Regions from separate parts of the Idiomarina sp. H2 genome, predicted to be linked through region 2. Evidence: predicted binding sites of a transcription regulator. Region 2 holds the regulator's gene; the other holds the start of a gene.
The links. Region 2 encodes FliA, which starts transcription of late flagellar genes. Its sites were predicted from a motif close to CTAAAGNTNNNNNNNNNNNNGCCGATA; they were not measured.

Region 1: the regulator FliA is predicted to act here: its motif matches at 1,940-1,966, upstream of DET62_RS13290 (DUF5610 domain-containing protein).

Annotation. Positions count from the first base shown of each region.
Region 1 covers NZ_SNZY01000011.1:74,215-77,627, reverse strand. The annotation lists gene DET62_RS13310 (M90 family metallopeptidase) at 1-203, opposite strand, end outside; gene DET62_RS13305 (hypothetical protein) at 245-559, opposite strand; gene DET62_RS13300 (hypothetical protein) at 556-792, opposite strand; gene DET62_RS13295 (hypothetical protein) at 789-1,109, opposite strand; gene DET62_RS13290 (DUF5610 domain-containing protein) at 1,286-1,882, opposite strand; gene DET62_RS13285 (hypothetical protein) at 2,010-2,354, opposite strand; gene DET62_RS13275 (hypothetical protein) at 2,561-2,851, opposite strand; gene DET62_RS13270 (DUF6429 family protein) at 2,914-3,138, opposite strand; gene DET62_RS13265 (DUF3024 domain-containing protein) at 3,197-3,413, opposite strand, start outside.
Region 2 covers NZ_SNZY01000001.1:54,927-58,339, forward strand. The annotation lists gene DET62_RS00280 (MinD/ParA family protein) at 1-769, shown strand, start outside; gene DET62_RS00285 (RNA polymerase sigma factor FliA) at 762-1,487, shown strand; gene cheY (chemotaxis response regulator CheY) at 1,525-1,908, shown strand; gene DET62_RS00295 (protein phosphatase CheZ) at 1,922-2,671, shown strand; gene DET62_RS00300 (chemotaxis protein CheA) at 2,685-3,413, shown strand, end outside.

The sequences.
Region 1 (3,413 bases), on a different contig from region 2:
TCGGTGAACTGAAAATCCCCGCCTGACGCAAAGTTTTTACGAACCAGAAAACGGAAGCTCATATCTCGCAGAGCATCGCGCTCCGCGCCTTGATAACGCGCCATTACCGGCCAGTCTGCTACCGCTGACTCCCACTCACTTATCGTGAAACCCATTTTTCTAATGCGTCTGTTCTCAAACCAATTACGTAATCGCTTAAACATGGCATTCTCGACGTTGAACAGAAACGCAATAGTGAAGTTGATTAACTACTTGGTTTCGCAAGGGTTTGCACTCCTTTCCCTGAAAACACCCAGCCGCTTAAACCATCCTGGTTAATCTGAATGGCCATAAAGTCTTTGCCGTATCGTATACGTTTAACGTCATGGTCAGTTCCGGCCGGAACATCGAATACAACGCTGCACCCCGGTTTATTGGAGTAGCCACATTCCCAATTGCTGTATGCCGACACAGCTTCCGTAATTTTTACTTTATTGCCACGATCACTAGCAATATCAGCAGCCCATAGACCCAATATCACCAGGCAAATAGCGATGATTATTCCAATACTCAGTTTCATTCCCAGCCCAGCTCTTTATATGTTTTTTTATCCTGCTCCGGGAAGGCACTTATGTATTCTCCCCAGCCCATATACTCGTAATATTTGGTCATAGCTTCAAAGTAAGATGAAGCTTCGCAGGTCCAGGCAAGCTCCGCTCCAGGCCTTAACAAACCTCGGGCACTATCACCCCGAGGGCCGGAAAGACAAAACGTCTGTGACTTTTCACCTTCAGTCCATAGTTCGTGTTTCATAACCCGTTCTTCAACTCAGCAACAAACTCATCGAGAGATCTACCCATATCGAAAACACCAAAGTCAAAATCAACGTAGTAGACAGTACCAACAGAATTTGTAAAAAGCACGTTATCGCCTAAGGTGACGGCAAAAGGGCTGAGCTCCATGCCATTCAGGTAGGGTTTGTAAGCATTAACTATCTGCTCTTTATCTTTCTGGGGAATCTGTTCAATAACTTCCAGATTTTCATCCGGTATTGTCTCTGCAAGCTCCCGATACAAAGACACATCAATAAACTTTCCTACAATATCTGTGTTGTGATCAGGGGGCGTCAACGGTATGTCCTCTGTATTGCATAGAGTCAAAGGGGACTATCTTACCTGTTGAAATTAAAAAATTACCAGCACCTTTACTTCACTTGACGACTCTTTACATCAACAATTCAAAGGTTAGATGCTGAACTTATCGAAAGTACTTAGCCGAGGTGTATTCGGGGAGCAAAGCGCTGAGGTTAGTCCTCAGCACTATTTTCAGACTCTTCTGATTCGGCTGCCAGTTCCAGCATTTTTTCACGGAAACTGTCCAGGCCTTTCATGACTAAATCGTAGGTTTTGTCGACACCACTTTCGACTTCGCCTTCATAGGCTTGCAAGCCTGTAAGAATATTTTTGGCGTCATTAAAACCTTTCTCAATACCGCCAGTAATAGCTTCCATGAAATTATTCAAAGTGTCTTCTTCCGACTCGCCCGGGTTCATTTCCTTGTAGCGACCATAAAAATTGGTGGCAAAAGAAACAATGCGATCTGCCGTGGCCTCGGGAGAAGTATCAACGCCGGAATCGTAAATTTTCTGCGTGGCATTTTTGCCCATTACCGGTTCCAGCTCAGCGTTAATGCCTTCCAGCGCCGTTTTGTACAATAAGCTGAGCGAGTCATTATTACTGTTCAGCGATACCCGTTCATGAGCGCGCAAAATGCCAGCATTGTTTGCCTGCTTAGACTGCGCTGCCATCTCTTTCATACTGTTGCGGTTGTCGTCGGTTTTTGTGGGACTGTTCTGCTTGCCAGAGCCCGTTACGGAGGTGCTATTACCTGTAGTAATTGACATAATATTGCTCCTGAAAAGTTCGGCTATAGCTTGATTTTAGTATAGCCCGTAACTTGTTAACGGCAGCTTCCGGTTAAAGTTTAATCTTTTTCCACAGCAGCATTGACCAGCCCAAGTATGCTCATTACTAGCTATTAATAACCACTTTCTCAGCATTTGGAAATAACGAGCCAGCTCGGTTAAACACCACGTCGGTATGTTTTTTCGACAGCGTGATATCAATTGCATTTGAGCTCTGATTGAAAACAGTCACAATTCTGTCAGCTTTCTGAATACGAGCTACCTTGTGTTTGTTAATGAGTTTCCCCAGAGACGGCACGACCCTGGCCAAAGGAGTATGAAGAATCCGTACGGAATCTCCCGTTTCTTGCAAAACATGTTCGGGATTATTTAAACGCGATGAGCGAAGCATAAAAAGAACAACAACTAATGAAAGCGGCCCTAATAAGCTTAGTAAGTAAAAATACTCCATTCGATACTCCTTTTCTTTTTGTTGCCTTCATCAGACAAGCTATCAGCTACAGATTGAAGAAACGAGGCAAGGCAGATGCCGCTTACAGCTTCAAGATCCCTCTCTTCCATTTTCCTGACAATCACCAAAACCTCCAGAAGTTTAATACTGCTGCGAGTAGCAAAACGGCAATTACGGTTATAAGGGTTGTCATAATTTGTTATCTTCTAAAAGACATATAAAGCGCATACTGTCATAAACCACACAACTGAGAGTGCTAAAACTGACTTTAGGTTAGCTGAACTCGCATTCGTTTTTATTAGAATATAACCAGAATATAGTGCAGGAACTACAGCCAAAAAGCCGCCAACGCAAAATCCCATAAAAAAACCAGCAATTTGAGCCCAACCGTCACCAGTCAAACTTACTACTAGAAAAATAAGCACGGCCAGCGCTACGGATGCTATGAGTAAGTTGAAAGACAGTTTTTCCGCCCGTTTAAGATCCATTGAATTCAATAATAGCTCCTTAACTCATAACCTTTGAACATACGGGTGGACACTTAGTGGACATTTAGTAATCAAGTGGTAAACAACTCCCGAAACAAGCGCTCTGACTCTTTTAATCCTTCCTCGGTGAACACAACAGACTTTGCCTTACCGACCGGGTTACCAATGAGTCCTTTTTCGTGAAGTCGGTTCATTGCATCCCAGTCAAAAGACTTCCAAGCCCGACTGTCATCATGCAATGCTAGATATAGCAAAGCCAAAACGGACTCATCGATTTTATCTTCGTCAATTGCCATAGATCATCCTCCAATGATGGCTTTGTTTAATGGAGAACTTAGCGGTTTCCTATACGGCTTATCCGAAAAAACAACAAAACTCATCTTCACTTACAACTTTAAAAACTTGGTCAATTGTTTTTACCTGGCTTTTAGGCTCGTAGGCATGCCACTTTAAATCACTCCGCATCCAGTAAATTTTCCAAACACCCTGACTGCGAACAAAGGTAGATTTTGCGATATCCAAATTCTGATATTCAGATGGATTATTCCAAACTGGTCGAGTTTCAAAAATA
Region 2 (3,413 bases):
TATGGCTATCGCAATGGCAAAGCAGGGCAAACGAGTATTAGTGCTGGATGCCGACTTAGGTCTGGCTAACGTCGATGTTATGTTAGGCCTGCGGGTTGAGCGCAACCTGTCTCATGTGTTGAGTGGGCAGTGCGAGTTAGAGGATATTCTGATTGAAGGCCCGGCGGGAATCAAAATTGTTCCGGCAACATCGGGAACGCGCTCTATGGTGGACTTGAGCGAATCTGAACACGCCGGGTTAATTAGAGCCTTCAGCCAGCTTCAGGGGAACTATGACGTATTAATTGTCGATACTGCAGCGGGTATTGGTAATACCGTTGTCAGCTTTGCCAGAGCATCACAGGATGTTTTATTAGTGGTTTGTGATGAACCCACATCAATTACTGATGCATATGCACTGATAAAAGTATTGAGCCGGGAGCAGGGCCTGTTTAAATTCAAGGTGGTTGCCAATATGGTACGAAATCTGCGCGACGGACAAGTATTGTTCAATAAATTAACTAAAGTAACCGATCGGTTTTTAGACGTTGCTTTAGAGCTTGCCGCGATTATACCTTTTGATGACAACTTGCGTTTAGCTGTTAGAAAACAACAACCTATGGTACTGGCTTACCCAAAATCGCCGGCTTCTTTAGCGATAAAAGCTTTGGCTAAGAAAGCCATTGACTGGCCTGTTCCGGCTCAAGCCGGCGGGCATTTAGAATTTTTTCTTGAACAATTGATAACTTCTGCCGATAACGAGAGTAAGCGGGATGTTGCCAATGAATAAAGCTGCCGTTTATGCCGCCACTGCTGACAACCGGAATGCTATTATTGAACAGCATACCGGGCTGGTTAAGCGTATTGCACACCATATGATGGCTAGACTTCCAGCCAGTGTGCAAGTGGATGATTTGATCCAGGCAGGCATGATTGGCTTATTAGAAGCTGCGCGTAACTTTGATAACAGTAAAGGCGCCAGTTTCGAAACCTTTGCCGGCATTCGCATTCGTGGTGCTATGTTGGACGAAATTCGTCGTGGTGACTGGGCTCCGCGCTCGGTTCATCGTAATCATCGGCGCGTACTGGAAGCCATTCGTCAGGTTGAAAATGAAACCGGACGCGATGCAAAAGACACGGAAGTGGCCGCAAAGCTGAATATGGGTATGGATGAATATCATCATATTTTGCGGGATGTCAGCACGGGACGAATCGTTGGTATTGAAGATCTTGGTGTATCAGAAGATGCTATCATGCCAGAGCAGGTAACGGGTTCAGCTTATGAACCGCAAAAAGATGTTGAGAATGCTGCGTTTCATAAAGCGCTGGTTTCGACAATATCTTCGTTACCAGAACGTGAAGCTTTGGTGCTTTCGTTGTATTATGACGAAGAATTGAATTTAAAAGAGATAGGTGAAGTGCTGAGCGTGAGTGAATCACGAGTCAGTCAAATTCACAGTCAGGCAATGTTGCGACTGAAGTCGCGAATGCAAAATTGGGTTGAATAAACTTTGGTTGTAATCGAGAGCCTCAGTGGAGGGTGCTTTGGATAAAAATATGAAAATTCTCGTTGTGGACGACTTTTCTACAATGAGACGAATCATTAAGAACTTACTTCGTGATCTTGGCTTTACCAATATACAGGAAGCCGATGACGGTAATACCGCATTGCCCATGTTGCAGAACGGTGATTTCGACTTTGTCGTAACCGACTGGAATATGCCGGGTATGCAGGGAATCGACTTGCTGCGTGAAATTCGCAAAGACGATAATCTGGCTCATTTACCGGTGTTAATGGTAACGGCGGAAGCCAAACGAGAGCAGATCATTATGGCAGCTCAAGCTGGAGTAAATGGTTACATTGTAAAACCATTTACAGCCGTAACGTTGAAAGAAAAGCTCGACAAGATTTTCGAACGAATCAGCTAAAGGGCGAACGACTATGTCTGATAACGCCCATGATATTTCTCTGGAGCAAGCCAAGGAATTAGTAGCCTTGCTGGAAGACGGGAAACAGCAGCAGGCTAACCAATTACTGGAAGATGTTTACAACCGTCGTAATGACAAGTTGTTTACCTCTGTGGGCCAGTTAACAAGAGACCTCCACGAAGCGCTCCAGGACTTTCAGGTTGACCCTCGCATCGTGCAAATGACGCAGGATGATCTTCCGGACGCGCAAAATCGACTGCTATATGTCATTGAAAAAACTGAAGACGCTGCGAATCGCACCATGGATGCTGTAGAAGCCTGTCTGCCACTTGCAGACGACATGCATAATCGTGTCGAGAAAGTGATGCCGGCCTGGAACCGGTTAATGAGCAACGATATTCAGTTAAATGAATTCAAGTCTTTATGTCATGAGGTCGATGACGTACTTAAGCGCTGTGGTGAAAATATGCCTCAAGTGCATGGGTTAATGACTGAAGTGCTTATGGCGCAAGATTTTCAGGATATTACCGGGCAAGTTATTCGTCGGGTTATTCAATTAGTCGAAGACGTTGAAAAGAACCTGATTGAATTGCTGAAGATATTTGGTAAAGAAGAAGAACGTCGTAACGCGGAAAAAGCAGGGCCTGCGCCTAAAAAAGATGCAGCCCATGCCGAAGGCCCAATTATCGATGCTGATCAACGCGATGACGTGGTTGGCGGACAAGACGAAGTGGACGACTTGTTGTCCAGTTTAGGTTTCTAGGAGCATCAGTCGCATGAGCTTTGATATGGACGAAGACATTCTGCAGGATTTTTTGATCGAGGCTGGAGAGATCCTCGAGCAACTGTCTGAACAGCTAGTTGAACTGGAAAATGACCCGCAAAACAAAGACCTGTTGAATGCTATTTTCCGTGGCTTTCATACGGTTAAAGGTGGTGCCGGGTTCCTGTCGTTGGGGGCTCTGGTTGATACCTGTCATGGTGCGGAAAATGTATTCGATACCCTGCGTACTGGTCAACGTACTGTAACTTCCGACCTGATGGACGTGATTCTTCAGTCTTTGGATACTATCAATACTCAGTTTGCGCAGGTGCGCGCTAAAGAAGAACCTGAAGCAGCTTCACCGGAGTTGCTGGAATTATTGCATAAGTTGAGTGAACCAGAGTCTGAGGACGAAGCGCCTATAGAGGTTCAAAAAGATGAACCTGCCGAGGAAACAGATCCGGAACCAGAACCTGCAGCAGAAGAAAGCAGCAGCGACAGCATTGATGAAATTCAGGACGATGAGTTCGAAGCGTTACTGGATGAGTTGCATGGTGAAGGCAAAGGTCCCGGAAAAGAAGACAAGCCAGCGGCGTCCAAGCCCAAGGTAAATGAAGACAGTGATGAGATTTCAGATGATGAATTTGAGTCATTGCTGGATGAACTTCATGGCAGCGGGAAAGCGCCTCAAAGTGCTGAGAAAAAACAAGAAAAGCAGAAAGAGCCTGCAAAAGACGACGAA